Regions from separate parts of the Gottfriedia sp. NPDC057991 genome, predicted to be linked through region 3. Evidence: riboswitches for the same ligand, from Rfam matches in the RefSeq annotation. Region 3 holds a riboswitch; each other region holds the start of a gene.
The links. A riboswitch is a leader RNA that binds a small molecule or an ion and turns the genes downstream of it on or off. The one in region 3 is predicted to bind lysine.
Positions count from the first base shown of each region.

Region 1 (10,820 bases), on a different contig from region 3:
TTATATGCTTACCCCTGATTTACTAATGCATTTACAACTTCTTCTAATTTCATTCCCCTAGAAGCTTTAACTAATACTAGGTCATTTGGTCCTACCTGTTGTAATAAATCTTCAGTTAACTTATTTTTATCTTCAAAGCTTTTTACTCTTGAAGAGTCCATTTGTTCAAAAGCTGACGTTGCTGCAAATTTACTTAATGGTCCAAACGTATAAAGAAAATCAAAATGAAGATTTACAACTTCTTCACCAATTTCTTCATGAAAAGCAATTTCTTGATCACCTAATTCTAGCATGTCGCCAAATACAACAAATTTTCGATTATAACCCTTTAGTTCTGAAGCAAATAAAAGAGCCGCTTTCATAGATGTAACACTTGCATTATAGGCATCATTAATAATTGTTATTCCATTTTCATTCTTTAATAGTTCCATACGCATTTTTGTCATTTCTAAATTCTGCATACCAGAACTAATTTCATCCCATGTTAATGAAAACTTTCTCGCAACTGCAATAGCTGCTAAGGTATTACTAATATTATGTTTGCCTAGTACACCCAATTTAAAACGGACATCCTTAGCTTTATTTATTTCAAATTCACTACCAGATTCATTCATTTCAATAAATGTTGGATATACATCATTACTTTCGCTAAAACCAAAAGTTTCGATTGTATAGATTAAGTTTTTGTCTTTTGTTCCTTCAATTAACAATGGTTCATCGCCATTAATGACAAGTAATCCGTTTTTTGATAATCCGCTAGCAATTTCAAGTTTCGCCTTTGCGATACCAGCTCTTGAGCCTAGTTCTTGCATATGAGACTCACCAATGTTCGTAATTATTGCTGCGTCAGGCTCAGCTAAATTAGATAAAAATTCAATTTCTCCAAAATTACTCATACCCATTTCTAAGACAGCAACCTCTGTATCTTCTGCCATCGCTAATACTGTTAACGGAAGTCCAATATGATTATTATAGTTCCCTTGTGTTTTATGTACTTTATATTTTGCTGAAAGAATGCTAGTTAAAATATCTTTTGTCGATGTTTTCCCATTACTACCTGTTATACCAACTATTTTACCATTCCACTCACTTAAATATGATTTAGACAGCTTTTGTAAAGCTTCTAATGTATCATCAACTAAGATGACAGACGCGTCGTCTGTTGGTACATCTGAAAACTTTCTAGAACAAAGTACTGCGCTAGCACCATTTTCAATTGCTTGAGGTAAAAATTGATGTGCATCGAATTTTTCACCGATCAGCGGTATAAATAATTTTCCATTTAAATCTACACGAGAGTCTGTTGAAACTCCGTTGATTGTTAAATCTTCACCTTTTAATTGGCTACCAGGGATCATATTAACGATTTGAGATAAAGTACGTACGATTGACATTGTCACCAACTCCTCTTCTATAGCATTTTTCTTCTATTCACATGAAAACACTATTCAACCATGAATAGTGTTTTCAATTGTTAAATATTATATTTAATTTGTTGTTTTTGTTCGTAACGTTCGATCGCTAGGTCTATTAATTTTTCAATTAATTTTGGATATGTTAATCCAGTAGCCTGCCATAATTGAGGATACATACTGAACGGAGTAAATCCAGGCATTGTATTAACTTCATTCATTAATACGCCACCATCTTCTGTTACGAAGAAATCAGCACGAGTTAAGCCTGAGCCATCGATTGCTTTAAACGCAACTTCTGCATAATGCTTAATTTTTTCATATGTTTCAGTTTCTACAGGAGCTGGGATAATTAGACCAGTATCGCCACTCTCATATTTTGCAGTATAATCATAAAATTCTACTGATGGTTTGATTTCCCCAACAACAGAACATTCAACTTGATCATTACCTAATACAGCAATTTCAATTTCACGTCCAACAATGTTTTCTTCAATAATTATTTTACGGTCAAATTGGAATGCTTCTTCAAATGAAGCCATTAATGCTTCACGATTCTTAGCCTTCGTAATACCAACACTTGAACCTAAGTTTGCAGGTTTAACAAATACAGGATAGCCTAATTCTTTCTCGACTACTTCATAGCAAGACTCTGCATTTGCTTTCCACTCTGTTTTTAAGAAATGTACATATTTAGCTTGAGGAATTCCAGCTTGAGCAAACAAGTTTTTCATAATCACTTTATCCATACCAGCCGCTGAAGCTAATACACCATTTCCTACATAAGGAATATTTAATAGTTCAAGTAAACCCTGAACTGTTCCATCTTCACCATTCGGTCCATGTAATAATGGGAAAATAACGTCAACTGGGCCAGTTGAATCTTGATTTGAAGATGCAGGAATAATTGATGAAGTTAACGCGACAGGAGCGATTTCATTTACATGTTGATCTTCATTTGAGAATTTTAAAGCTGCAACACTTTCTACTTTCCCCTCAATTTGTTTCCCTTGTAACCATTCGCCTTGTTCTGTTATATAAATTGGATACACATCAAATTTTGTGTGATCTAAAGCAGAAATAACGGCAAAAGCTGTTTGTAATGATACTTTGTGTTCAGCAGATTTACCGCCATATAATAATCCTAACTTAATCTTCATGATGTTCCCCCTACTATTTTTTGCTCTCCCTATTGTACCACTTTATACAAATGTGTATAAGCTTTTATGGGTAGAAACCTATTTTCTTTACAACATATGCAATGATAGCTGTTTTGTGATTTCTTGACAACTAAAAAAAGCATAGCTCTACTTGAACTATACTTAGTGTGTGGACAAGAGTAATAACCATCACATTAGTTGACGAAGCATCAAAGAAAGCAAGTGTCATGAGAACTATTGCGCTATACCCTGTTGATTATCTCTAATCGCTACTTTTTCATCAAGTGAGCGATACATTATTCCTGATAGTACAACTCCTGTTCCAAGAATTATAAAAAGCCAAATCCCAAGTTTTAAATCAAATAAATATCCACCTAATAAAGGTCCAAGAAATCCACCAATCGTCCATTTCATACTACCAACTGCCATATAGGTCGCTCTTAATTCTTCAGGTGCAATATTCGCCACAAATGTCATTTGAACTGGCGACATCACCATTTCTCCAAAGGTGTAATATATGAAGATAACCGCCAGCAAAAATAGAATCATCCACTTACCTAACCCAACTGAGAGGAAAAATGGAGGTGCAAGGCCGATCGATAAAATACCTAGGCCAAATAAGATGGTTCCATAAAACATCGTTTTTCCAATTGAACGATTCGATAAATAACTTGAAATTGGAAATTGCAAAAGAACAACTAACATTCCATTAAGTGACATTAAAAATGGATAAGGATTCCACTTACCAAATTGTGATTGAAAGGTTTGTTTAAAATAAAGTGGCAGCATTCCCTCAATTTGAGAGAAACCCATTGAAATAATCACACCTGTTGCTACATAAAAAAGTAATAATTTATCAGATCCAATGATTTTCATAACCTTTTTAAACGGTATTTTCGTTACATCATTCCTTCCTTCATTATTCTTTTCTGCAGGAAGTGTTTCTTTTAATAGAATTAATTGGGCAATACTATAAAGTCCTAAAGTGATTGCTGCAATATAAAATAAACTGTCTTTAGAAAAATAAACAACTGAACTTCCTAATAAAGGACCGATCACAGTTCCTACATTACTTCCAACCCTTAATAAACCATATGCTTCAGTTCTCTCTTCTGGTTCAGTTACATCAGCTACCATTGCAGAAGCTGCTGGGCTAAAAAACGAGTTACTAATACCTAGTAAAATCGATAAAATTAAAAATGCTGTATAGCCTTCTGCTAAAGCAAAGGATACTAAGATAAGTGATGTTCCAAGCGTCGAAAAAACCATCATACGTTTTCGACCATATAAATCGGCGAGTCTACCACCAGCCATCGAACCAAATAAAGATGCTATAGGTGAAATTGACATAATAAATCCTACCTTTAGCATTGAATCAACTTTTCCTTCTAGGTATAGAGCAAAAAATGGCATAAGCATCATCATCGCACTACTCGTAATCGTTTCTCCAATCACTCGAACCCACACATTACGATCCATACCTTTTAACTTTTTAAAAAAATTCATCCTTAAGCTACACCTCCTAGTGCATCATAACTTCCATATTTAAATCGTATCGGAAGAATTTCAAGTTACAAATTACTTTATACACGTATCCGATCAAATATGTTATACAAAACAAAAGGGCGTTCAGATTGACTTTTTGTCAGCTGAACACCCACTCTTTTTTTAAACTTTTAAACTTGTTCTTTTGAAGAAACTGAGAACATCAATCCCAAAAAAGTACCTAATAGAAATAAGGTTGAACAAGAGCCCATCAATACTATGCTCACCGTTAAGCTTATGCCCGTATGCAAGAAACCGCTTCCAGTGAAATATAGTAAAAAAAGAATAAGACCGATAAAAAAGGCAATACCAGAATATTGAGTATATGTTTCAACGATTTCAGAATCAGTGCGCTTCATAATGATTAACCTCCCGTTACTTCTTTTTTGTGAATTGCAATACCTAATTTGTGACAACTTTGTGACACTTTTATATTAACACACTTATTTGGAAATTGTAAATATTTTCAGAAAACTTTTTCGGAAATATTTAGGACAATATTTTAAAACTAATGAGTTAGATAAACAACCTCCCCCTTACTAAATAGATAAATAAAAAACCGAGACGAAAGCCATCTCGGTTTAAATTTAAATTATTTCAATTTAGTTAAATAAACTTAGAGTCTATTTAAGAAAGATACTCTTATAATTACCAAATCCCTCTTCATCCATTTTTTCATATGGAATAAATCGTAATGCAGCAGAGTTTATGCAGTAGCGAAGGCCCTCGGGTCCAGGTCCATCATCAAAAACATGTCCTAGATGCGAGTCAGCTTCAGAACTTCTGACTTCAATACGCAACATCCCATGGCTATAATCCTTCTTCTCTTCAATTTCACCTTTTAAAATCGGCTTTGTAAAACTTGGCCATCCACAGCCTGAATCAAATTTGTCTAATGAACTAAATAAAGGAAGACCTGATACGATATCAACATAAATTCCTTTTTCTTTATGATTCCAGAACTCATTTCTAAATGGTGGTTCAGTTGCATCTTCTTGAGTAACAGCATACTGAATTGGTGTTAGTTTTTTCTTTAACTCCTCTTGGCCCGTTTTCCAGTATTCCTTTAAAAATTTTTGACGACCAGATCCTTTAAAGTAAAGCTGGTAACGAATCGGGTGCTTTTTATAATAATGTTGATGATATTCTTCTGCTTCATAAAATGGTTTTGCAGATAAAATTTCTGTCACAATTGATTTCTTGAAAACGCCACTTTTCTCTAGTTTATCTTTTGAAGCTAAAGCTTGCTCTTTTTGATTTTCATTATGATAAAAAATTGCAGTTTTGTATGAACTACCTCGATCATTAAATTGCCCACCTACATCTGTTGGGTCAATTTGCTGCCAAAATAAATCCAATAATTTTTCATACGGATAGACTTCCGGATCAAATGTAATTTGAACAGCTTCATAATGACCTGTTAAATGCGTGCATACTTCTTCATATGTTGGGTTTTCTTTTTCCCCACCTGTATAGCCAGACACAACTTTTTTAATTCCGTCCTGTTGATCAAACGGTTTTACCATACACCAAAAACATCCACCAGCAAATGTAGCCAATTCTGTGCCCATACCTTTACTCCTCCTAAAAATTGTCATTAATTATATTTACCATATCTAATAGCCGATATAAATATTTTTGCTTAAAAAGACCAATTGCTAACTTGAAAGAATTAAGATTTGTATGTAAACTTATACGATCATTACACAGGAGGAAATTAAAAAATGTTAGAAGAATTTAAGAAGTTTGCTTTAAAAGGAAATGTACTTGATTTAGCAGTCGGGGTAATTATTGGTGGTGCGTTTGGTAAAATCGTATCTTCTTTAGTTGGAGATATTATGATGCCTCTAATCGGATTGATCTCTGGTGGTGTAGATTTCAAGAAATTAATGTACACATACAATGATACTCAAATTAAATATGGCTCATTCATCCAAACAGTAGTCGACTTCCTTATCATTTCAATCTCAGTATTTTTCTTTGTTCGATTAATTAATAGACTTTCATTTAGAAAGAAAGAAGCAGAAGAAGCAAAACCAGTTGTTCCTACTAAAGAAGAAGCTCTACTAATTGAAATACGTGATTTACTAAAAGAACAGGTTTCAAATCAAAAAGGTATAAGCTAAAAGCTTATACCTTTTTGATTTTCTCGTAAGACAATATAAAAAACCTCGTACTATACTAATTATAATACGAGGTTAATAAACTATTAGAATTTTCCATAGCCTAAGAAGTGAGAACGAACCCAGCTATTACTTAAGCTGATTACGCTGATACCTTTACTTCCAGCATGAACCATTTTATTTCCACCAATGTAAATACCCATATGTGAAGGACCATTAATATAAGTATTTTGTAAGAATACTAGGTCACCAGGTTGTGGAGAGCTGATTTTTGTTGCATTACTCCAATATGTTTTTACATTACCACGTGAGATGCCATATCCATTATGTGAATATACATACCAGATGAAACCACTGCAATCGAAACCGCTTGGAGACGTTCCACCAAATACATAAGGTACACCTTGGAATTGTAAAGCATAATCTACAAGTGAGTTTCCAGTTGCTGCTGGACCATCATTATTTGAATCTGATTTAGGTTTTGAATCTGAATTTGAATCTGAATTTGAACTAGAATTTGAATTCGATTTCGAATCTGAATTTGAACTAGATTTAGCGGCTGGAGTGCTGCTAACGCTGTCATCTTCATCATCATCGCTAGATAAAGCAGCTAGTTCAAGAGATTGTTGCTCAAGACGTTGAACTCTCTCATCTTCTTTTGCATTCTCTAATTCTTTAACTGCTAACTTTAAGTTAGCTTCAGCAGTATTTAATGATTTTTGTTTTTCAGCTTGTGATTTTGAAAGTTCACTTTGTTGAGCAACTAAATCTTCTTTAGCTGTTACTAAAGATTCTTTCTTCTCATCGACAAGTAGTTTTTCTTTTACTACTTCTGCTTGTTCAGACTTTTGTTCTTTAATGATATTTTCATCAGCATCAAAAAGTGTTGAAATTGAGTTTACTCGATTAAAGAAATCTACGATTGAGTCCGAATTAAATAAAACGTCTGTTACTAGATTAACTTTTGGTTGCTTTTGCATTGCAACTAAACGATCCTCTAATAAATCGTTACGTTTTTGAATTCTGTCTTGTAAATATGTAATTCTTGCTTTTTTATCTTTAATAATTTCTTCTGTTTCAGAAATTTCTGCTTTTTTTCCTTCTATGTTTTGCTTAGTTGTTTTAATTTGTTGATCTATTTTCTCTATCTCGTTGCTTAATTCTTTAAATTGTGATTGGAACTTATCTACTTCAGCTTGCTTTTTTTCAACTTTGCTATCAGCTAATACTGAAGCATTTGGCGCTAATGATAATACTATTGTACTTGCCATCGCCAGCACTGCTAGTTTTTTTCTTAACATTTCAGCGTTTCTCCTCTCGCTAATCTACGTAAATATTTATACCATAGATTCCCGAAGAGAGTCGCAATTGTTACAATATTGTAATATAAATGATAAATATGTCTTTATATGTCGATAAATTATCATCTTTTATTAAAGGAAACGAAATAAAACACTTCTATATTATATAGAAGTGTCAGTATTGATACAAATAACACAAAAACGTTAATTATCTATCTACGAGAGTTTTCGATGTAAACTCTGTCATTTCGAACTAAATCTTCATATGTTTCGCGACGAACTACTTCTCTTGAAACACCACCTTTAACAAAGACTACTGCTGGGCGACGGATACGGTTATAATTATTAGCCATTGAATAGCCATAAGCACCAGTGCAAGATACGGCTAATAGATCATTGTTTTGTACAACAGGTAAGTTACAATCCCAAATTAGCATATCGCCACTTTCACAGCATTTACCAGCAATCGATACAACTTCTTTATTCTCATCATTTGCTCGATTTGCAAGCATCGCTTCGTATTTTGATCCGTATAATGCAGGACGAATATTATCAGTCATTCCCCCATCAACAGATACATATTTACGAATTGAAGGAAGAGTTTTTGTTGAGCCAATCGTATAAAGTGTTGTTCCAGCTTCACCTACAATACTACGTCCAGGTTCTAACCATAATTCTGGTAATTTGTAGTCTAGCTCTTCACATTGCTGTTTAATAATAGTAGTAATTTTTTCTATATGAATAGCAACAGCTAAAGGCTCATCTTCTGAAGTATAGCGAATACCGAAGCCTCCACCTACATTTAATATTTCAGCTGTAAAGCCTAAATCGTTTTTAAGTCCATTTAAAAAACTCATTAATACATTGATTGCATGAACAAATCCGTCTGGTTCGAAAATTTGAGATCCTATATGTGAATGTACTCCTAATAATTTTAGGTTATTTGAATTTAATGAAACTTCAACTGCTTCATTAGCTTGACCAGACATAATATCGAATCCGAATTTAGAGTCTTCTTGGCCCGTCATTACATATTCATGTGTATGTGCTTCAACGCCTGGCGTAACACGTAATAAGATTGATACTTCTTCATTACGTTGTTCAGCTAAGGCCTGTAAGACTTCTAGTTCAAAGAAATTATCGACTACAAAACAACCGATTTTTGCATTTAAAGCTTCTTCAATTTCTTCAATTGTTTTGTTGTTTCCGTGAAAATGAATTTTCTCAGCTGGATAACCTGCTTGCAAAGCTGTATATAACTCTCCACCAGAAACAACGTCTAGACATAGACCTTCTCTTTCGATTAAGCGGGCTTGTTCAACACATAGGAACGCTTTACTCGCGTAAGCAACCTGATATTTCATTCCCGTTTCTCTTAAAGCTTCGTGGAATTCCCTACATTTTGATTCAATTAATGCTTCGTCATAAATGTATAGAGGTGTACCGTAATTTTTTACTAAATCTACAGTATCACAACCTCCGATTTCTAAATGTCCTTCATTATTAATTCGACTATTACCATGTAAATACATTCGTATTCTCCCTTCAAATCAAATGTAAGATCATTCTAAGAAGCTTCCTTCAATGTATTAGTGTATTAAAAAAGACACATGAAGGATATGTTCATGTGCCTATCGCTTTTAAAAAAGGACTTAGCCAATCACATCTCTTCAATAGCTCTTCACAAACACATGTGACAGTACTACATTTATTAAATGTAGTCCCAGAAATAAAATGTGTGGCAATTTATTTCTTCGGCATAGGATCCTTTCTCATTTCGTCATAGAACCCACAGTTCTCTAAAATGATACTCATATACAATGCAACCTCTACGAATAGACTGTTTTTTTTTATATTAGTCTATGTATAACACAGTCTAAAAATAGATGTCAAACCATTTTTGAATAATATTGTCGATTTATATTCACTTCATACACACAGCTTTTCCTTTTCAAAATAATATCTATAATATAGAATATGTTTTATGCGAGAGAAAAGGTGATTCAAAAATGAAAAATCATTTAAATAAATATAAATTAAATCTAAAAAAAACAAACCACTAACAAACTGTTAGTGGTTTTTCTTTTTTGTTGCCTTATTACAAAACTCTTAACTTAAGTAGAAAAAATTGGACAGGGGTGAATAGATTGCGTTCAAGCAAAATAGCAGTACTTTCAATATGTAGCAACACATTCATCGTTTTATTAAAATTAATTGTCGGGATTTTTACTGGTTCCGTAGCAATTATCTCTGAAGCAATTCATTCTTTATTGGACTTAGTTGCTTCAGTCATTGCATTTTTCTCTGTAAGGATTTCAAACAGACCGCCCGATAAGGAACATCCTTATGGTCATGGTAAGTTTGAAAATATTTCAGGTACAGTCGAAACAATCTTAATATTTGTAGCTGGTATTTGGATTATCATTGAATCTGTTGAAAAGCTACTTCATCCTACCCCAATTAAAATGCCAATAATCGGTGTAGTGGTCATGTTAATTGGAGCGTTAATCAATTGGAGAGTAGGAAAAATCGTTCAAAAAGTAGGAAATGAAACTCATTCTGTTGCAATGCAATCAAACGCTTTGCATTTATTAACAGACGTTTATTCATCACTCGGAGTTGCAGTAAGTTTAATTTTAGTTAGTCTTACTGGTTGGGAATTTCTAGATGCATTGATTGGAATTGGAATCGCAATTTATATAATGAAGGAATCAATCGAACTTGGACGTAAGTCGTTTACCCCCCTACTAGACACTGGACTTTCTACAGATGAATTAAAACAAATCGAAAATGTATTAAATTCTTTTAAATCCCAATTTATCGAATACCATGACTTACGCACGAGACGTTCGGGTGCAGAGGAGCATATAGATTTTCATTTAGTATTACCATCATACTTAAGCATTGAAGAAGCCCATTTACTATGTGACAAAATAGAAGATGAAATAAAAAAGGTTTTAGTAGATCCTAAAATATTAATTCATGTCGAACCAGAAAATGAAAGAATACAAAAAATTGATTTCTTAAATGCTTCATCTAGAGAAGAGCAGGAATTACAAGGAGTAGGCAATTCATTAAAAGGATAATTTGAAACCAGAAATTAAAAAACCCCACAAGGATTTTTTATACTTTGTGGGGTTCTTTCTATTTAAGGACTTTTACTAAATAATAATTTCATCGGAAGGTTGCTCTGAGTCGTCTCCTTTTAATTTTTGAGCTCTCATCGTAACCATTGCATAGCCAATCGCCATAATTATGCCAAAAACATATCCACCAACT
Region 1 covers NZ_JBHVQN010000012.1:25,812-36,631, reverse strand. Annotated here, with positions in the region: gene ACFVR2_RS24505 (UDP-N-acetylmuramoyl-tripeptide--D-alanyl-D-alanine ligase) at 9-1,394, opposite strand; gene ACFVR2_RS24500 (D-alanine--D-alanine ligase) at 1,475-2,575, opposite strand; gene ACFVR2_RS24495 (MDR family MFS transporter) at 2,807-4,078, opposite strand; gene ACFVR2_RS24490 (hypothetical protein) at 4,249-4,476, opposite strand; gene msrA (peptide-methionine (S)-S-oxide reductase MsrA) at 4,741-5,688, opposite strand; gene mscL (large conductance mechanosensitive channel protein MscL) at 5,842-6,243, shown strand; gene ACFVR2_RS24475 (C40 family peptidase) at 6,327-7,541, opposite strand; gene lysA (diaminopimelate decarboxylase) at 7,754-9,073, opposite strand; lysine riboswitch at 9,208-9,381, opposite strand; gene ACFVR2_RS24465 (cation diffusion facilitator family transporter) at 9,689-10,627, shown strand; gene ACFVR2_RS24460 (VC0807 family protein) at 10,703-10,820, opposite strand, start outside.
Region 1: linked by a shared signal. The riboswitch ahead of lysA (diaminopimelate decarboxylase) and the one ahead of ACFVR2_RS03995 (amino acid permease) in region 3 are both predicted to bind lysine.

Region 2 (10,820 bases), 760 kb from region 3:
AGCGGAATGGTAAATTCGCCATAAATTCAGCAGCTTTGTTGAACGATGTTGCTCCATTTGTCGCAAAATGATTGACAACTAAGTGCTGTGTTAAAAAGATCCCAACCGGAATAACTCCTAGCAATGAATGAAGTTTTCTAAAGAAAAACTCCCTTCCATTCTTGTTGCTCATGTAAACCCCTGCCCCCTTTAGTTTGTGCACATGAAAATTTAATTCCTCTATTATTCTAAAAAAATAGAATAAATAAGCAATACGCATAAAAAGTCGAAATTTTTATGACATTTATCTACAATCCATTCTACTCCTGATAATATAGCAGGTCAAGAAAACGCGTACATTTTTCTTTACTGAAAAAACTTCTCATTTAAATTGGTAAACCTTGTAATCTACAAGTGTCGAATTATTGTTTTTACTATTAAATATTGTATATAATAAAAACATGTTTTTTAGGAAAGGGAGAGTTATCCGACCATGACGAACGGCATTGAAAATTTAAATATTCCGGGAAATATTTCTGGTTTTGGCTATGAGCTAATACGTAACGATCTATTGAATGATTTATTAGGAAAAGAGCAAAATGATATTTTATATTGGGCGGGTAAAATGATTGCCAGAAAATATCCTTTAGCAACCTTTGAAGAAATTATAGAATTTTTTGATCAAGCTGGTTGGGGTACTCTTACTGTTGAAGAAGAAAAGAAGCAAGAAGTTCATTTAACACTTTCTTCTGAATTAATTACATACAGAAATCAACAAAAAAAGAACGTATCTTACCAATTAGAAGCTGGATTTCTAGCGATGCAAATTCAACAACAAATAGATGTTATAGCTGAAACGTATGAAGAGCAAAGCAAAAGAGGCGACAAAGTAAAGTTCCAAGTAAAATGGGATTTAAAGGATCCTATTACAAGAAGATAAAATGAAAAACACCACAAGGTTTAAGTCCCTTGTGGTGTTTTCATTTGAATAATTTTTTCTTGAAATATTAAAATATAAGTTCAAATACAGATACAACTAGTTTTTGTACTGAGTATTTACAAATAAAACATCAAGTGCGATTTTTGCTTTAATTTAAGAAAAAGATCAGTAAAGGAGATTATATTATTTTTAATTTCCTACCCCTTCTCTTTCCTTTCCTTACTTTGATCCTGCCTTCTAATTCCATCAAAATTCTTGTTTCTTTTAACCCCTTTAATAATAGAATTTAACAAGAATAAACAAATAGAAACAAAAAACAAAATGGCGAGTATTAATAGAACGAACTGTAGCACAATTTCTCCATATCCGTACACAAGTAAACTATGCCTCATTATTAATACCTCCTTCTTTGAATTACCATTTAGCCGTTCGCCTTACTCATTTTAAATTTACAGAATCTTTATATAATTTATTCGCTTAACGAATAAAAAACCCTTTTAAGCTCCATCTCTATACTATACGGCTCAGCAACTCTGAACGTGATGAATATTGATAAAATCAATATTTCAAAGCCTATATATATATATAAGAATTTGTACGCCTAAAAGGGTTTATTTACTATTTAGTTTTCTACTACTACTTCTTCATTAATACGATCTAATTCATATCCTTTATGAAGAGCATGAACTGCTTCTTGTAATTTTGATTTTGGTACCACTGTTGATACTTTAATTTCAGAAGTGCTTACCATTTTTACAGGAATTTCACTTTCAGCTAAAAATTTAAACATTTTTGCTGCAACTCCTGGATTTGAAACCATTCCACTACCTACAATTGAAACTTTAGCAAGTTCACTTTCAAAATCAAATGAGCGGTAACCTAAAAATTCTTTCTTCGATTCTAGAACCGTAATTGCTTCCATCATATTTTCAGATTTGATCGAGAATGAAAGATTTACTAAATTATCTGATGTTACACTTTGAATAATAATATCAACATCAATACCTTCACTTGCTAGTAAAGTAAAGATTTTAGGTAATAAATCAACATGGTTATTTAAACCATTTAAAGTCATCCTTGTTACATTAGATTCGAATGCGATTCCTCTTACGACTGATTGTTGTTCCATTTGTGTTTCCTCCCCAATAAATGTACCGATTTCATCATGTTGACTTGAACGAACTTGAATAATTAAATTATAATTTTTTGCGAATTCTACTGCTCTTGGATGCAAAACTGCTGCTCCTAAAGCTGCAAGCTCTAGCATTTCATCATAAGAGATATGGCTTAATTTAGATGCACTTGGTTCAACTCTTGGATCCGTAGTATATACCCCTAATACGTCCGTATAAATATCACATCGTTCTGCATGTAAGCTCGCAGCTAATGCTACTGCTGTTGTATCTGAACCACCACGACCTAATGTCGTAATTTCATTGTTGTCACTTAAACCTTGGAAACCAGCAACAATTACGATATATCCTTCATCAAGTAATTGTTGAATTCGATCCGTACGAATTGTTTCTATACGCGCATTTCCATGAACAGATTCAGTTTGAATTCCAGCTTGCCAGCCAGTTAGTGAAATAGCTTTAAAACCTTTTGCTTGGATTGCCATTGCTAGTAAGGAAATCGAAACTTGTTCCCCTGTAGTAAGTAACATATCTAATTCACGTTTACTGTTTTGTGGACTAATTTGAGCTGCTAAACTAACTAGTTCGTCTGTATGATGTCCCATCGCAGATACAACTGTAACTACTTGGTTTCCTTCTTTATATGATTTGGTTACTGTTTCAGCAACATGCTGAATTCGTTCAATTGAGCCTACTGAAGTACCACCGAATTTCTGAACAATAATTCCCATTTTTCTCATCCTCACTTTTTACTTAAAAAAGAATACAAAAAAGCGCGTGAAGCAATGTTCACGCGCCTAATTTACAAGTAAATAAAATAGACAAATCATCAACATCTCTTCAATAGCTCCCCGCATAATTATTATGCGACAGTACTACATTTCTTAAATGCAGTCCCAACAAAATGAATTGTGGATTCATTTTGTTTCGGCAAAACTTCCTTTCAACTGTCCATCACAACGCCACACGTCTATGACAGCATACTCTTAAGTTTTGCACCTCTATTACGAGAGAAAATCATTTAATTTTAACTAAAATATAAATTATTTTGAAAATAGTGTCAAGATAAAAATTTTGGTAACTTTGTCACTCTTTATGGAAATGCTGAAAAATTTCTTCTGCAATATTTTTTGGCATTTTAGCTGCTATTAACTCATCGATTGATGCCTCTTTTATTTTTTTGACTGATCCAAAATGTTTAAGAAGGGCTTTCTTTCTTGTTCCACCAACACCTGCTATGCCATCTAAAGCAGATTGAACCATTGATTTACTATGAAGCTGACGATAAAATTCAATTGCAAATCTGTGTACCTCGTCTTGAATTCTTTGTAATAAAAAGAATTCTTGGCTTTGTCTACCAAGTTGGACAATTTGAGGTGGTTGTCCTATTAATAACTCTGAAGTGCGGTGTTTCTCATCTTTAACAAGTCCAGCTGTTGGGATGAATAAACCTAACTCATTTTGAAGTACATCTTCAACTGCAGCTAGATGTCCTTTCCCACCATCCACAATTATTAAGTTTGGTAAAGGTAAATTCTCTTTTAATGCTCTTGAATATCTTCTACGTACTACCTCACGCATTGAATCATAATCATCGGGTCCTACAACAGTTTTGATTTTATATTTGCGGTAATCTTTTTTTGAAGGTTTTCCGTCTATCAAAACAACCATAGCTGAAACAGGATTTGTTCCTTGAATATTTGAATTATCAAATGCTTCAATTCGATACGGAGTTTCAATATTTAAAATATCCCCTAGTTTTTCTATAGCTTTAACTGTTCTTTCTTCATCTCGCTCGATTAATTTAAATTTCTCTCCGAGTCCAATTTTGGCATTTTTATTTGCTAATACAACAAGTTCCTTTTTTTGACCTCTTTTTGGTTGGAATACAGGGATTTTTAGTAAAGCTTTTAAAATTTCAGTATCAACTTTATCTGGTACAAAAATTTCTTTTGGTTTTATATTATGTGGTTTTTCATAAAATTGTCCAATAAATGATAGGAACTCTTCCTCTGGTTCATCGTAAATTGGAAAATATGATACATCTCGCTCAATTAATTTTCCTCTTCGAACAAAGAATACTTGAACACACATCCATCCCTTGTCAACCGCATATCCAAATACATCACGATCAACTAAATCACTACTCATCATTTTCTGCTTTTCCATAGTCGCTTCAATTGAAACAATTTGGTCTCGATACTCTTTCGCACGCTCGAAATCTAATTGTTCAGATGCAGCAAGCATTTTTGCCTCTAACTCTTTTCGTATTTGGTCTTCCCCACCGTTTAGAAAACGGGCAATTTCATTAACTATTTCTTGATTTTGATGATCAGTTACTTCTTTAACACAAGGCGCAAGACACTGACCAATATGATAATATAAACAAACTTTATCTGGTAATGATGAACATTTTCGTAATGGATATAGACGATCTAATAATTTTTTTGTTTCATTAGCGGCAGTAGCATTAGGGAATGGTCCAAAATATTTTCCTTTATCTTTTTTTACATTTCGCGTAATCAATAAGCGAGGATGTTTTTCAGCTGTTATTTTAATAAAGGGGTATGATTTATCATCCTTCAACATGATGTTATATTTCGGATCATATTTCTTAATTAAATTCATCTCAAGAATTAAAGCTTCCATATTTGATGAAGTAACAATATATTCAAAATCAGTTATCTCTTGTACTAATCGATAGGTCTTACCATCATGGGATCCCGTGAAATAAGATCTAACTCTATTTTTTAATACTTTAGCTTTTCCTACGTAAATGATCGTCCCTTGAATATCTTTCATTAAATAGCAACCAGGCTGATCCGGTAGAAGCGCTAATTTTTCTTTTAAGTGATTGTCCATTTCCTCTCACCTCTTTCGTGCAATTGTACACTAATATTATAATCTCCACATTTAAAAACTGAAAATACTTTAATGATATTAAGTAAAAATTAAGTTTTCTATTGTAATTTTAATTTCATCAAAAGATGAAAAGGAGAAATGTCAAAATGAAAAAAGTAAGAGTAGTTCATTTTTGGATTGGTGTGATTGTTTCGGTTTTCCTACTAATCGAATCTACAACAGGAATTATCCTGTATTTTAATAAAAGTGGCGAAGAAAAAGGAAGATTTTCAATGCAAGGTCAGTTCCCATCGGGTGGACAGTTTAATGGAAACCAAGAATCTCAAAATAGCGATCAAAACACTACCTTACAAAATGGACAAGGTGGAGATAATACTCAAACGCCATTTCAAAATTTTGGAAAAAGACCTGAGCAATCTGCATTTTCAGTGAAAAGCTTACATACCGGCATAATTGGACTAATAAGTGGTATTGGTCTTTTTATCCTTACCGGGACAGGATTAGCTTTATCTTGGATTTTGTGGAGTAATAAAAGAAAATTGAAAAAAAGAAAAGAAAAAGTATCCATGGCTATTTAAAATGAGGGGTGTCCCTAAAAGTTAAACTTTTTACGGGACCTCTCTTTTTTTTTTATACACTGCAAATAGGTCTCATAAACACTACACTTAATAGTTCACTTTCTCAAAATGTATGTACATTTTAGTTAGCCTACCAATCGGGCAGTCCCTTTATTTTGTTGGCATTTGTAATTTAAAATAAAAACCATCCAAATAATTCTGGATGGTTTTTACTTTTATTATTATAGCTTGAGAAATTAAGAAGTCGCAGTTTCCACTTCAACTTGTTCTTGCTCCTTACCTTCTTTATCTCCGGCTTTTCTATTCGTTAATTTAATTGCTGGTAGGAATAATGTTACGACTGCACCAATTATGATGAATCCTAAACCAACAAAGAATACTTGGTGTAATGAATCCATTAAAGATGTTTTAATGATCGGTAACATTCCTTCTAAAATTGGCTTAGGAATTAGCTTCTTAGCATCGGCATTAAATAACATTGTAAATACAGATTGAGGAGTTGTATTAATCATGTCTTTAAATTTGTCTACTAATGGTGCAGCTTGAGCTGGTAATTTATTTAAAAATGGAACTAAATCATGGCTTAGAAGTGTTCCTGATTTACTATTCATTACAGCACCTAAAACAGTTGCCCCAAATGTACCACCGATTGAACGGAAGAATTGGCTAGAAGATGTTACAATCCCTAATTCCTTCTTATCAAATACTTCTTGAAGAGCTAGTGTAATTGTTGGCATTACTAAACCAATACCTAGACCCATAACTCCCATAAAGATTGTTGCAATTGTTTTACTTGAATCCATATCTAAAGTTGTTAATAAATATAAACCTAATGCTATTACGATCATTCCCGTAATAATCTGTGGTTTAATACCAACTTTAAATACAACTTGCCCACCAATTATACTTGCAATAATCATTGTGATCATCATTGGCGTCATAATTGTCCCCGATTGTGTTGCACTTACTCCAACAATACCTTGCATGAAGAATGGTACGAACATAATTGCACCAAACATCGCTATTGTCATAAAGAAACCAATTAAGTTTAATGTTACGAACGTTCTATTTTTGAATAAATGCATTGGTAGAATGGGCTCTTTAGCTTTATTTTCTGCGATAACGAAGCTAATGATTCCAACTACTGCTAATACAAATAAACCAATGATTTGCCAAGAATTCCAATCATATTTAACTCCACCTAAACTTAAAGCAAGGAGTAAACTTACAACACCAACAATCATAGTTACCATACCAGCGATATCGAAATTGATTGGACCAGTATTTTTTCTTCCTTTTAAACCTAATGCAATAAAAATTGTTGCGATAATACCTACTGGAAGGTTAATGTAAAATACCCATTTCCAGTTTAATGAGTCAACAATCCAACCGCCGATTTGTGGACCGATTACTGAAGCTAAACCGTAAATACCACCGAAAACCCCTTGGAATTTCGCACGCTCTTTACCTGTAAATAAATCCCCGATTACAATCATCGCCATCGGCATCATTACACCGCCACCGATACCTTGAATACCACGGTAAATAATTAATTCAGTCATGTTATGAGCAATACCACATAATGCTGAAGCAGCCATAAATATAACTAAACCAGCAATATAAACACTTCTACGACCTAAAAGGTCAGCTAATTTACCTGCGATCGGCACTACAGTAGTTGAAGTTAATAAGTATGCTGTTGTAAGCCAAGTCATCATACTTAAACCGCCAAGGTCCCCAACTATTTTAGGCATTGCAGTACCTACAATCGTGCCATCTAATGCAGAGAAAAACATTGCAATAATTAGACCAATAAGCAATAGTTTACGATTGCCTTCTTTTTGAACAACTGTATTTGTAGTCAAAATATATTTCTCCCTTCTCTTCCTTATCTTTTTTCTTTTTATAATTACTAATACAAAAAAGTATCTTGTAATAATTTCTATAAATCAGCTGCAGCATTTGCAAGTTTTTCAGTAATCCTTGCAAATTGTAATAACTCATCGTCAGAAAGGTTAAACAAGAAACTTTCAAAAATTTCTTTTCGATCTTTTATGACTGATTCTAATTTCTTATTACCTTCCTCAGTTAACATAATATTTACAACTCTTCGGTCCTTTTTATCATGTTCTCTATAAACAAAGTCATTATGTTCAAGTCGATCAATCATAAATGATACCGCACTTGGTTTTACACCCATCATTTCTGCGATTTCAGATATTTTACAGCTTTCTTTTTTTCGTAAGTACATTAACACAAAAAATTGAGTAGCCGTTACACCATGACTATTCATGCTTTCTGTCACTTTTGGTTGCATTTTATGAATAGTACTTTGAAGTGCAATCTGAATCCGCTCAATGTACTCATTTTTGTTCCCCAAGAAAGTTAACCTCCTTTAAAATTTAAACCTAATAAATATTTAATGCCTGTTAAATATTAATGCTTATTAAATATAAAACGTGACAGAAAAATAGTCAATCTTATTTACATTAGAAATTTTTAACATTACATTAATTAGGAAAAAAGCTATTTTTTATGAAAACCTTACATTAGCTTTAGGTATTGGTTTTATATATATTGTTTCAAAGACTCTTTTAATAGATAAAAAAACAAAAAAAAATACACTCATATTATGAGTGCATTTCTTCCAAATTATAATTAACCAATATGTGGAGTAATTAATTCTTCTAAAGCTTCTTTAGGTTTGAAACCTAAAGTTTTTTCAACTACTTCGCCATCTTTAAGAACGAATAATGATGGAATGCTCATAACTTCAAATTTAGCTGCTGTTTCTTGGTTTTCATCAACATCAACTTTAACAATTTTAACTTTTTCTCCATATTCAGAAGCTAATTCTTCTAATACAGGAGCAATCATTTTACAAGGGCCACACCAAGTTGCCCAAAAATCAACTAATACTACACCTTCTTTTGTTTCTTCTGCAAACGTTGCGTTTGTTGCATTAACAATTGCCATTTATTTTTCCTCCTATCGCCTAACTACATAAGTAAAATATGTAGATTGACATAATTTGTTATAATTTTAAAGAAAGTATACCATATGAGAATTAGCATTTTCTATTTATTTGCTCAAACTTACTATTTCCAAACAAATAGTTGATATACCAATGAAAGGACTAAAAAAATGATAACATTTGAAAGAATTACAACGGACTTAATTGAAGTAATTGAAGAAATTACAAATTCGAATCAAGATTACAATTTAATGGAGAACGGTCGTTTAACTCGAACAAAGGAAGAACTAATGAAGGAATATTTTTCTTCTTCACACCAAACGGAAACTTATTTTATTAAATTAGATGATACCTATATAGGATTAATTGATTTTTTAGCGCTAAATCCTAAAGATGGTTTTCCATGGTTAGGTCTTTTAATGATCCATAATGATTACCATGGATATGGATTTGGAACAAACGCATTTATTTTATTTGAAGAGATACTTATAAAAAGAAATATTCATGGGTTAAGATTAGGGGTATTAATTAATAACCAACAAGCAAAATCTTTTTGGAAATCACAAGGATTTATATATGTAGAAAATAAAACGAATGCAGATGGAATTGAAGTAGAAGTTTATGAAAAAGTTTTTTCATCAGATTTTCATAATTAAATGTTAAATTAGTGATTGTTGCTCCATGAAAACATCAAGATTATAGATCAAGTTCATGAGTAATGACACATCCACCACTTTTGTCACAATTTTGTAAAATTTCAGCCGATTGTTGTATGTTTTTTATGTTAATATATTATTGAATATAATAATAATATTCAAAAAAATTTATCACGAATGGAGTGGCAGTTATGAGAAAACCTTTTCGAAAAACGTTTAATCAATTAGTTAATGAGAATAAACAATCTTTATTACGAAACAAAGAAGAAATAGAAAAGATTGAAAGAAAAATTGAAAAACGCCACGATTTATTATCCGAAAAAAACAAACTAGACAAAGCTATATCATAAATTTTAAGTAATCCTATAGAGGGATTACTTTTTTTGTGTATAGTACGTTTTGTACTCTGTTTAATTAAACGTAGAGATCTTTTTATTAACTTCTGACAGATTCACTTCATACCTTGACAGTAAAATAGATAATCCACTTCCAACAACTTAAGTTTAAACTCTAATCTTTATATTGGTGCCTTTAGCACTAATATCTTCCACTTATGTCCTCAAATTCTACCATTTTATTTTCATTTTCCCTATTAAGAAACTAATTAATGGTAATTATTGGCAATTATTTTCTAAGAATTTCTCATAAAAAATCAAATTATTATAGGAACAAACCAGTATTTTCATAATTATTAGTTTAATAGTCATGCTTTTTGTAATTTCAGGTAAAAAGCACTTTCAAAAATATTTTAAAATAATATAGCTTCGTTATTTTTGTAATATTCAAAATATTTAAAAGTATAAATATCATGTAGTCCCAAAAAAAGGAGGAATATAATGAAGAAAATATTAAATGGAGTTTTAGCGGCAGGATTAGTTACAGGTCTTTTATCTAGTATTGGTCCAAGTAAAATAACAGAAGCCTCTTCACCTCGTAAGTCACAAATATCTAGCATAGAAAATCTTTCTTTAAACCAGCAGGCTAAAGAATTAACAAAAACTGAAAAACGAAGTCGTATTATGAATAGCCTTAAACAGGCTTTACCACTTCCTTCCACTAGTGAGATCAATAAACTTAGTAAAGAAAAACAGAAATCATTGATGAAAGAGATCCAACAAAGTAAGATACCATACTATAGTCCTGACAGATTAATCATCAAACTAAAAAATGGTACTACTATGTCAATTATTCAAAAATCTAATCTGTTATCGGTTAAAAATGTATCTTCCCTATCAAAGGATACATATATTGTGAATTTAACACAAAAACAAGATATGAAAGCTTTAATTACAAAGCTAAACAGTCAAACTAATGTTGAATATGCGGAACCAGATTATGCTGCTACTACTTTAACAAACGATACAAATTTTACTAAATTATGGGGACTAAAAAATACAGGCCAATCTGTTTTTGGTTCAGTCGGTGTTCCTGGAATGGATATAGGTGCTGAAGGCGCTTGGGCTAAAACGAAAGGATCCTCCTCACTTGTGGTAGGCGTAGTTGATACTGGCTTAGATACGACTCAAGCAGATTTAGCTTCTAACATTTGGTCAAATTCTGGGGAAGTAGCAAATGATGGGATCGATAATGATAAAAATGGTTATATAGACGATAAAAACGGATGGGATTTTTATAACAATGATAAAACTGTTTATGATGGATATTTAAAAGACGATGTCCATGCCACTCATGTAGCAG
Region 2 covers NZ_JBHVQN010000001.1:38,574-49,393, reverse strand. Annotated here, with positions in the region: gene ACFVR2_RS00245 (succinate dehydrogenase cytochrome b558 subunit) at 1-172, opposite strand, end outside; gene ACFVR2_RS00240 (YslB family protein) at 473-919, shown strand; gene ACFVR2_RS00235 (G protein-coupled receptor family protein) at 1,117-1,311, opposite strand; gene ACFVR2_RS00230 (aspartate kinase) at 1,542-2,783, opposite strand; lysine riboswitch at 2,889-3,064, opposite strand; gene uvrC (excinuclease ABC subunit UvrC) at 3,139-4,914, opposite strand; gene ACFVR2_RS00220 (hypothetical protein) at 5,061-5,492, shown strand; gene ACFVR2_RS00215 (MDR family MFS transporter) at 5,729-7,357, opposite strand; gene ACFVR2_RS00210 (MarR family winged helix-turn-helix transcriptional regulator) at 7,435-7,872, opposite strand; gene trxA (thioredoxin) at 8,151-8,468, opposite strand; gene ACFVR2_RS00200 (GNAT family N-acetyltransferase) at 8,637-9,122, shown strand; gene ACFVR2_RS00195 (FbpB family small basic protein) at 9,314-9,472, shown strand; gene ACFVR2_RS00190 (S8 family serine peptidase) at 9,959-10,820, shown strand, end outside.
Region 2: linked by a shared signal. The riboswitch ahead of ACFVR2_RS00230 (aspartate kinase) and the one ahead of ACFVR2_RS03995 (amino acid permease) in region 3 are both predicted to bind lysine.

Region 3 (10,820 bases):
CGCAAAACCACCTCTTAATGAAAAAGCATCACCAGCGATAATGGCATTTGTACGTTGATCTAAAAATGCCATTGAACCAGGTGTATGACCGGGAACCTCAACTGCTATTAAAGACCCAATAGTGTCTCCTTCCTGTAATAACCGATCCGGAATTGTTTGGATATTTTTAGGAACGCCACCTTTTATAGGAGTATTTGGCTCACTAGCTTCTAAACTAGTGTCTCCTTTTAATAATTTTGAATCTCGTTTTGAAATGGAAACAACTGCATCAGGAAGTAGTGATTTTAATTGATCAAGCGATCCTACGTGGTCGCCGTGAGCATGTGTTAAAACGATATTCGTTATTTTTTTGCCTATATGATTAGCTGTTTCAATAATTTTAGTCGCACTAAAGGATAGTGCTGTATCAATTAACGTAAGTTCATTTTCTTCTTCAACTAAAAAACAATTTACAGGAAAGAAATTGGGTAAAAAGCTCAACTCATAAAGATAATTTTTTTTCGTAATCTTCATTTTATACCCTCCTAATAATAAAAACTAATACCTTTAGTTTTATAATACTAAAGGTATTAGTTTTTGTGAACAAAAATTCCAAATTTATATAAAAATCGTTAAAATAACTAAAAAACCCTTCCATCAAAGATGAAAGGGTTATATTTTATACTTATTTTCTAGATAAGTCCATCTCTTTATAAGAAACAACTTTCGTTTTATGTTTAAATTTATAACCTAGCCAAACAATTAAAAACACAGGAATTCCAATGTATGAAACAAGTACACTTTGCCAATCAATTGCATTCCCGGTGAAAGCTTGCCAGTTTTGAGCTAGTACAATAAATAAACAAGCTAAAAATGCTAAGATTGGACCTAGTGGGAACCATTTTGCGCGATAAGGTAAATCTTTTAAATCCTTCCCTTGAGCAACATAAGCCTTACGGAAACGGTAGTGAGAAATCGCAATACCTAACCAAGCAAGGAAACCTGATAATCCTGATAAGTTTAATAACCAAGTATACACTTGACCTTCACCGAAGAATGAAGATAAACAAGCTAATGAACCAACTGCAAGTGTTACATATAAAGCATTTGTAGGAACACCATTTTTATTTACTTTTGTTAAGAATTTAGGAGCTTTTCCTTCTATTGCTAGAGTATATAACATACGAGTCGAAGCGTAAGTTCCACTATTACCTGCAGATAAAACTGATGTTAATATAACTGCATTCATAACAGAGGCTGCAAATGCAACACCTAATTTTTCAAATACTAGAGTAAATGGACTAACAGCCACGTCATTTTTTATTAGACCAGGATCTGTATAAGGAATTAATAAACCAATTACGATAATAGCTAAAACATAAAATAAAAGGATACGCCAGAAAATTTGACGGATAGCTTTTGGAACATTTTTTTCTGGATGTTCTGTCTCACCTGCTGCAACACCGATTAACTCTGTACCTTGGAATGAGAAACCTGCAACAATAAAGATTGATAATACACCTAAAAATCCATTATGAAACGGAGCATCTCCAACAGTAAAGTTTTTGAAACCTGCATGATGTCCACTGATAATGCCAAAAATCATTGCAATACCAACAACTAAAAAGACAATTACAGTTACAACTTTAATTAATGAAAACCAAAACTCTGATTCACCGTAACCTTTAACTGAAAGTAAATTTAAACCTAATATAATCACTAAAAAGATTCCGCTCCATAATACTGCTGGAGAATGAGGGAACCAATATTTCATCAGCATTGCTGAAGCTAATAATTCAAATGCTAAAGTGATTGCCCAGTTATACCAATAATTCCAACCCATAGCAAAACCAAATGCTGGATCAACATAGCGAGATCCATAAGTACTAAATGAACCAGAAACTGGCAAATAAGTCGCCATTTCACCTAAACTAGTCATTAAGAAATAAACCATAATACCAATTAGTCCGTAAGCTAAAACAGATCCACCAGGACCAGCTTCACTAATTGAAGTTCCACTAGCTAAAAACAAACCTGTCCCAATTGAACCACCAATTGAAATCATCGTTAAATGTCTTGCTTTAAGGCCCCTTTTTAAAGAACCATCGTGAGTATTCGATACTACTTTATCATTTTTAGGGTTTTTTTGTCCCATCTTATTGCCTCCTCTTGATTCTTGCAATCTTATCTTCACGCGAGAAAATGGGACGGTATAAAAGTGTTGTATGATGTTTATTTTACTCAGTATTTTCGTCAATATGTAAAGAATGGAAAATCTGGTAAAATACAAAAAAACACGTGAAGCAATGTTCACGTGTTTAAGACTCAATTATATGTGTCAAACAGCATCAACATCTCTTCAATAGCCCTCCACAAGAAATCTTGTGACAGTCCTATGCTTATTCAGCAATAGGCCCAATAATAAATTTAAATGGTAAATTTATTACTTCGGCAGTTTCACCTTTTATTACTTTTCACAGGTACCATAAACCTCAAAGTAACGACTAATCAAAACTGCGCCTCTATCCAGACGAGATAAAGATCATATTAAATTAATTTTTATAAACTCAATATACAATCTATTAATCTAGTTTGTCAATAGATTTTTCGACAAAAATAGACTCTACTTAAAAGATGTATTTCTTTATTTTCGCTTCAGGATACTCATGTCTTGTACGTAGCACATATGTTTTTGTATAATAATTCTATGTAATTCAAAGGAGGAATTTTTCACATGACAATTTATAAAGCATTGACACTTGCGGGATCTGACAGTAGTGGTGGAGCTGGATTACAAGCTGATATTAAAACATTTCAGGAACGTAATGTTTATGGCATGAGTGCAATTACAACTCTAGTAGCGATGGATCCACATAATCATTGGCATCATCAAGTATTTCCAATTGATATAGATACAATTGCAGCACAATTAGAAACAATCGTTGTTGGCGTTGGTATTCAAGCAATGAAAACAGGTATGCTTGGTTCAACTGAAATAATTGAGTTAGCTGCAAAAACAATAAAAAAACATAATATAGATCGAGTTGTTGTAGATCCAGTTATGATTTGTAAAGGAAATGACGAGGCTCTACATCCTGAGACGAATGATGCATTAAGAGAAGTTTTAGTGCCACTTTCAACAGTTGTAACACCAAATTTATTTGAGGCAGCTCAATTAGCTAAAATGCCGCCAATCTGCACTGTTGAACAAATGGAAGAAGCAGCACGCATAATCCATGAATTAGGGGCTAAATATGTTTTAGTTAAAGGTGGAAGCAAAATTCAGCATGAAAATGCAATAGATGTATTATTCGACGGTGAAAAAATAGAGCACCTAGAATCTGACAGAATTGAAACTACATATACACACGGTGCAGGCTGTACTTACTCTGCAGCGATTTGTGCAGAGCTTGCTAAAGGAGCAGAACCAAGAGAAGCAATCTACACTGCAAAGAAATTCATTACTGAAGCAATTCGTCATTCATTCCCACTTAATCAATACGTTGGTCCAACAAACCACATGGCTTATCGATTACATGGTGAAGGCTAATAACAAATAATGGGGCTGTCTCATAAGTCAGATTAACTGACGAATGGGGCGCCCTTTTTTTACATTGTAAAAAAGGGAATGTACTGACGCTGGTGGGGGATATCTCAACAGTGCTTTAGCTTGAAGCTGATATGATTGATCTTTTTAGATAAATAGCAGATTTTTACCAAGTTTTTATTCGATTTGGAACAGAAATATGAAAAAGGGCAATGGTTTCCCAATCCCCTATGTTCATACTTTTCACTTGGCGATTCCCTTAATTGCCTTAAATACAGTTCTTCCTTTGAAATAAATGAATCTTTCCCATTTAGCTAATAAGCCATTTCCATTTTCACCATTTTCAATCTGAAGCGCGTGCTGTTTATGAAACTCAGCAACTCGTTCATTATGTTTTGTATGCAAAGTGTTTAAACGCTTATGAAGATGTAGTGCATGTTTGTTTTGTCCCATGTGATTCCCTCCTCCTTTATAGTTAATTCCAGCTTAAATAACTCATAAATAACTAGAGCATACACGTTTAATTTTTTCTATTAATTTCTATTCTACTTCCTATATACTTTTACCTTTCGATAATTTAGAACACCAAGCTAAAATACCATGATTTAACATTTTTTTATGTATTGCATGTTATTATATATAGTAAGGGAGTGGATTTTATGAGAAAAATTTTTTTCATATTAATGATAACATTTATGCTTCTTTCTGTAATTGGTTGTGAAAAAATAATGACGAAAATATCCAAGGGATTGCATATGCTAGCCTAACAAGAACTGAACAGGCAGCGTTAAGTGATAAACATGGGGTCGTTAAAAAAGTGGAATCAATACCTAATAATGCTACAATATTTAATAAAAACTATCATAAAGATAAGCTATATTCTGTTACTTTTAATGGAGATCATCCTGAAGAGAAGATCGTTATCTATATAGATACAGAGACAAACAAAAAAGTCGGCATGATTGGTGAGAATTAATTTTTTGATCCATTCAGACTGTTGACAAACGCTCGCTTTCTTCGTTGCTTCGCCTGCTGAGCGGTGCTCATTACCGTCTAGGGTAATTCCGCTCCTCAGGCTTCGCGCCTCGAAAGACAAGCGCTTGCAATCAGTCTGAAAATCAAGTTTTTTGTACTTGTCTACACTCTGAAAGAGCCATATTAATCGCTCTTTATTTTTTTTATTGTTTTTAATAAAACTAATCATTTAATCCTTTTCCATCGAGAATTTGAACAATGTATTTTTCAACCCTAGACGTACGAGTTTTCGATTGTTTTGGTTGAGAAAAATAATAAATATAAGCTCTTTGACGTCCTGGTGTTAATGCTTCAAAAGCTGTTTTTAAGGCCGGGTTTTCATCTAATTTAAGTTGTAATTCTTCAGGAACTTCATAATCTGAAGTCTTTTTTAATTCTACTTGCAAACCTGCTTTTTCCACTTCAATTGCTTCTTTAATATAGTCCTTCAAAACGCTTTCCATTTCAATTATTTCCTGAATATTGGTGAACCGTATCTGACGTGCTGATTGTACATTTTCTGTTTGTTGAATCAGAATGCCTTTTGGATCTTTTAACAACGCACCTTTGTGAAATAGAAGTGCACAATATTCTTTAAAACCATGAATTAAAACGATATTTTTATTATCAAGTGTGTAGCAAGGATGCATCCATTTAAAATCTTCAGTCAGTTCACAGTCAATGACGATTTCTCTTAACTTATAAAATTCCTCTTGCCACTTTTTAGCTCTCAATAAAAATGCTTCAACTTTAGGATGCATATTACTATTTGTCATCGATAAACACCTCACATTAATTCTTCCAGACACTTTTTTTGCGTTTACTTAAATATAAATTAACTTAAGAATTTTCTTCTCAATACTATTATTTTAGTAAATTTTACTATACATGTTTTTATAATACCACTCGGATTGTCTCATTCACTTTATTGTTGTACAGTCATCCCACTTGTTCAACTTATTTATAGCTAGTTTGATGGAGAATTAGTTCTCTCCAAAAATTTATTCTTTAAACGGATGCAAATTTCCTTCATACAAAAAAAGAACAGGTCCAAGGTTTCCCTTATCCCTGCTCTTCATACTCTTCTAAGTAATTAGTACTGCTCCCAAGCAACAACTTCATCTAAAGTTAAACGAACTTTTTCGAAGCCTGCTTTGATTCCTTTACCAACTGAGATTAACATAACTGGTTTGAAGTTTGCTGGTACATTGAATACTTCCACGAACTTTGCTTGGTCAAATCCACCCATTGGAACTGTATCTAAACCTTTTGCTTTTGCTGCAAGCATAAATTGCATTGAAACTAATCCACCATCAACCATAGCAATTTTTGTTGCAATTTCTTCTGGTAAACCACCGTAGTTTTTCACGATTGATCCTACGTAGAAGTCTTTCACTTCCTGAGTCATCATACCTTTTTCAACTAATTCATCATAAATACGATCGGCATTTTTGTATGCTTCTGTATCACCTAAAACAGCGATTACGGCAGAAGCATCTACAACTTGTTGTTGATTATTCGCGATTGATAATAATTTTTGTTTAGTATCTTGGTCCTTAATAACAAGGAATCTCCATGGTTGTAAATTTGAAGAAGATGGAGCTTGAACTGCAATTTCTAGTAATTCCTTAATTTCATCATCAGACATTTGAAAGCTTGGATCGTAGTGACGAACTGATCTTCTTTCCTTTGCTACAGTGAAGAAATCCGTACTATCAAGTTCTTTTGGCGCTTCTTTACCAAAATCAATTTCATTTACTTTATTTAAATACTCTTCTTTTTCAGATTTAACTTTAGACATTTTAATCTCTCCTTAATTAACTGTATTCTATACAAATACAGTATATGGCTTTAACTGTATAAAAGTCAACTACAGTTTATAAAAAAATAAAATCGAAACAACTTAGTTTCGATTTTATTTTACCCATTATCCTTTGGTAATAAGTCTGAAATTGTTTTCTTTGCAAGACCTTCTACAAGCCAGCTTTCCATCTCATCTTTTAAATCATACAAAGCAGATCGTGTAGATGGTGTAAAACATTCCTTACTATTTACATCTAAGAAGCCTTTTGAATATGGATCTGATCTCATCGCATCATAAACATCTTTTAAAGTAATTTCATTAGCACCTCTGGCTAAATAATATCCACCATCTCGTCCTTCTTTAGCTGAAATAATGCCTGCCTTAACTAAATTAGCAAGAATTTTTCTTAAAAAAGTAGATTGTGCTTCAAGTTTTTGAGCTAATACTGCGCTTGGACAGATTCCGTCTTGCTCCGCTAAAACTAGTAGAGATTGCAGTGCTAGTCCAAACCATTTCGTACTAGAAACCTTATCTTTCAAGATCATTCACCTCAGTTACTAGTCTAAACTATTTTTAGAAAAAGACAACCTTATCTAAATTATTAAGAGATAATGTTATAGCGTGATGAAAAAAATAAAGCGAAAATAGAAAAGCCCTACGTCTTTCCTAAATTCACTTTTAATAAATGTAATAATCATTTCTTTTGACATTTCACCATCGTAAATTTAAACGGAGGTTTATTTTCCATATTCTTATGTGGCTCAAGAATTTCAGAAACTTCGATCAGTCCATAGCCTCCAAATTCTTGTTTGATTGAGTCAGAATCATAAAAGAACATTTTTATCCCTTCCATTATTTCGAAGTAATCTTTATCCAGCTGTTTGCCCTTTCCGAACATTGGTGCATCTTTTGAAATCGTAGTAAATACCATATAGCCATTCGGTTTTAACTGATTATAGCAATCTTTAATAAACTTATCTCTCTCATGTTTATTCAATAAGTGAATAAGTGCGTAACAAAATATACCGTCATACAGTTTTTGATCAAAAGGCATGTCGGTTACTGAACCATGAAAAATAGGAAAATTAATCCCATTTTGTCTTGCCAATTCAATCGCTGTTTTTGATATTTCAATACCTGTAACGTTTATTCCGTTGTCAGTAAAAATCTTTGCGTTTCTACCATATCCAATCCCTGGAATCAATACATCCTTAACATTCTTTTCAAGGAAATAGTCCTTTGTTAAAATTGCGGAGTCTGAAGGTTCATATCCCCACATCGCTTGATGATCTATAAAACTCGATTCCCAAAATTCTGTCATATCTAAATCCCCTTTCAAAATCTTCAATCTACTTACCACTTGAGCTATATTATTGTGTTCAAAAAAAGAAAGACCAAAGGTCTTTCTTTTTTATTTCTATTTATGACGCATTGCTCTTAGCCATTTCTTTATCTGATAAACGCTCGTTACCCATTAAGAAAATTGAAATCAATGCTAATCCTACAGGAACTAATGTCCAAAGGAATGTATGAGCAATTGATGTTGAAAACACGTCAGTAATTTTTGTCAGTATTGGTGCAGGAATCAATTTGGCAGCTTCAGGAGTAAAGGCTTGATTAATATTAGAGAAATTCTGTGGTGCGCCACTTTTCGCAAATGCATCAGCAATTTTATCTGTAAATACATTTCGTTGAATAACACCAAAAACAGTAATACCAACCGTCATTCCTAAAGCACGAAGGAATGCGTTAGTTGAACTTGCTGAACCACGATTTTCATTATCAAAATGATGCATCGCAGACATACCAAGAACTGAGAACGATGCCCCTACACCAAATCCAACAATGATCATATAAACGATCACTTGGAATTTAGACGTATCAGGTGTTAAAGTACCTAGACAAATAATACCTGCTAATAAAAGTACAACCGAACCAACCATGATATTACGATAACTAGTTTTATTTGCTAAAGCTCCACCAAATGCGGCAGAAATACTTACACTCACCATCATTGGTAATAAAACTAAACCAGAATTCGTAGCTGTTCCACCTTGAACAAACTGGATAAAGATTGGAATATAAATTGTTGCAGCGATGAATGCCGCTCCATAAAATAATCCAACAAAGTTACTTGCAGCAAAAAGACGATATTTAAACATGCTAAACGAAATAATCGGTTCAGCTGCTTTACGTTCAATAATTAAAAAGACAATAAGGAAAACAGCAAATCCAGCAAATAAACCTAAAGTTTGAACTGAATCCCAAGCATATTCTTTTCCACCTAGCTCAAGTGCAAACATTAAACAGATGATACTAATAACAAATGTTGTAGCACCCCACCAGTCGATTTGTTGCTTTGTGTGGTTTTTTGACTCGACATAAAAATAACTAATTAGTCCAAGTGTTAAAAGTCCAAAAGGAATATTAATATAGAAAATATATCTCCAGTTAATATAATCCGTAATATAAGCACCAATTAAAGGTCCAAGAACACTTGATAACCCAAAAACAGCACCGAAAATACCACTCATTTTACCACGCTTTTCAACAGGAAACACATCCCATATAATTGAAAAAGCAATTGGCATTAAAGCACTTCCACCAATACCTTGAATCGCACGGTAAATACTAAGCTGAATAATAGAATTCGCTGTTCCACAAAGAACTGAACCTAAAATGAATAATATAATTCCTAACATAAAAAATCTTTTTCTACCGTACATATCAGAAAGTTTACCAAAAATTGGCATCCCAGCCATTTCTGTAACTAAGTAAGCAGAGGTTACCCAAACAAATTTATCATAACCTCCTAAATCCTTTAAAATTGTAGGCATCGCCGTAGAAACGATTGTGTTATCAAGGGAAGCGAAAAATATCCCAAGTAATAACGCAATCATAACAGGAACCAATTTAGTTTCCCTTTTTTGCATGACCATCTCTCCTTTAACATTTCAAGCATAAAATTTAATTTCAATTTGGTATTCATGACCTAACTTAAGGATCTGACTGACTAAAAAATCGGGGCACTTAGCCTGATGACAAGCTAAAGTAACCTTGGCGATCATTAGAATAGCAGTCAAAATCAGTCTTTATTAATGTATAAAATAGCATTACTTAATAGACCAAAACCTATTCCAATTCCAAAACCAAGAAATCCTCCTACGATTAAATGTGAAGTAAAATAACCGACACCTAAACCAATCGTTAATCCTAAAATTACAAAAGCAGCATAAAAAATCCCTACAGCTTCCTCATGTCTCATAATATATAATCATTCCTTCCATACAATTTAACTTCACATAAAGTATGAATGTCTCCATAAATACTTTATTTAATTTAAAGTTAATATAACATTGTTTCGTTACTTAGACAATATATAAATTTAAATTTATTGTTTTATTTTTAATAAAAACAGTACTTTATATGTAAAGGAAGCCACTTGTTCATTAACTTTACTGTATAAAAAGGAATATAACAACGTTACGCACAAAAACAATCAACAAAAAACAAAACATTGTTGTGTTACCCTGGATTTAAATAATAAACTTCATAACTTAGAATCAGACAATACTTTTAAAAAACATTCAACTAGTCTGCCCCTTGCTCATTATCATTTTATAACAAAGACCGAGTGCACTTATAAAGAAAAGCCAAGCCGCTAAATGAAACATAAATTGAATGTCAATTGATTCAAGTAAAGTTCCTACACCTATAATACAAATAGCTGTTACAAAAGATGTCCAAAATAAGTAACTTCTATAAAAATCAGATGAAGCGTTCATAAATAATTTCTTTTCAGCGATCTTGAATAACGCAGTAAATCCACCAAATAAAACTTGCCCAATATAGACAATTTTTATATTATCAATCAAAGGCAGTGAAAAAAACAATAAACAGCAAAATAATGAATGGAATATCATTAATAAAAATGGTGAAACTCGGTCAACAAATCGACCACCAAAGTATACGACCACACTCAAACTTAATGAAAAGAGTCCATATAATAAGCTAAATACATCATACGCATCTCCTATATTCCTTAAGAAGAGGACATAATATGGAAATACTAAGGAGCTACTAAATCCAATAATACTAAGTAATGCAATTAAAAAACGGTTCATAGGATTACTCCCCATAATTTTCATAAAAAGTATTCATAAATACACCATTTGGATCAAACTCTCTTTTCTTATTGAAAAAATCTTGCGTTTTTGGATATGCAGTTACCATTTGTTGCTTCGACTGATATGGATAATAAGGTAAATAATAAGTTCCGCGATGCTCCAAAGTTATATCAGTCCACTTTTGAATTACCTCTTTTGCATATTGAACCGAATCTTTATCTTTACCATGTTGAATCAAAACAACGAATGCAAACATATCATCTTTCGCATAATTCATGACTGTTTCATCATCTTTTTCAACGTAACGAATCGTTATATTTAATATATTTAAATTTTCATATTGTAAATA
Region 3 covers NZ_JBHVQN010000001.1:794,999-805,818, reverse strand. Annotated here, with positions in the region: gene ACFVR2_RS04000 (MBL fold metallo-hydrolase) at 1-513, opposite strand, end outside; gene ACFVR2_RS03995 (amino acid permease) at 665-2,134, opposite strand; lysine riboswitch at 2,335-2,512, opposite strand; gene pdxK (pyridoxine/pyridoxal/pyridoxamine kinase) at 2,714-3,529, shown strand; gene ACFVR2_RS03985 (hypothetical protein) at 3,770-3,979, opposite strand; gene ACFVR2_RS03980 (hypothetical protein) at 4,344-4,502, shown strand; gene ACFVR2_RS03975 (YdeI/OmpD-associated family protein) at 4,723-5,316, opposite strand; gene ACFVR2_RS03970 (nitroreductase family protein) at 5,634-6,341, opposite strand; gene ACFVR2_RS03965 (RrF2 family transcriptional regulator) at 6,461-6,883, opposite strand; gene ACFVR2_RS03960 (class I SAM-dependent methyltransferase) at 7,039-7,665, opposite strand; gene ACFVR2_RS03955 (MDR family MFS transporter) at 7,766-9,277, opposite strand; gene ACFVR2_RS03950 (hypothetical protein) at 9,430-9,609, opposite strand; gene ACFVR2_RS03945 (MFS transporter) at 9,932-10,468, opposite strand; gene ACFVR2_RS03940 (FAD-binding oxidoreductase) at 10,473-10,820, opposite strand, start outside.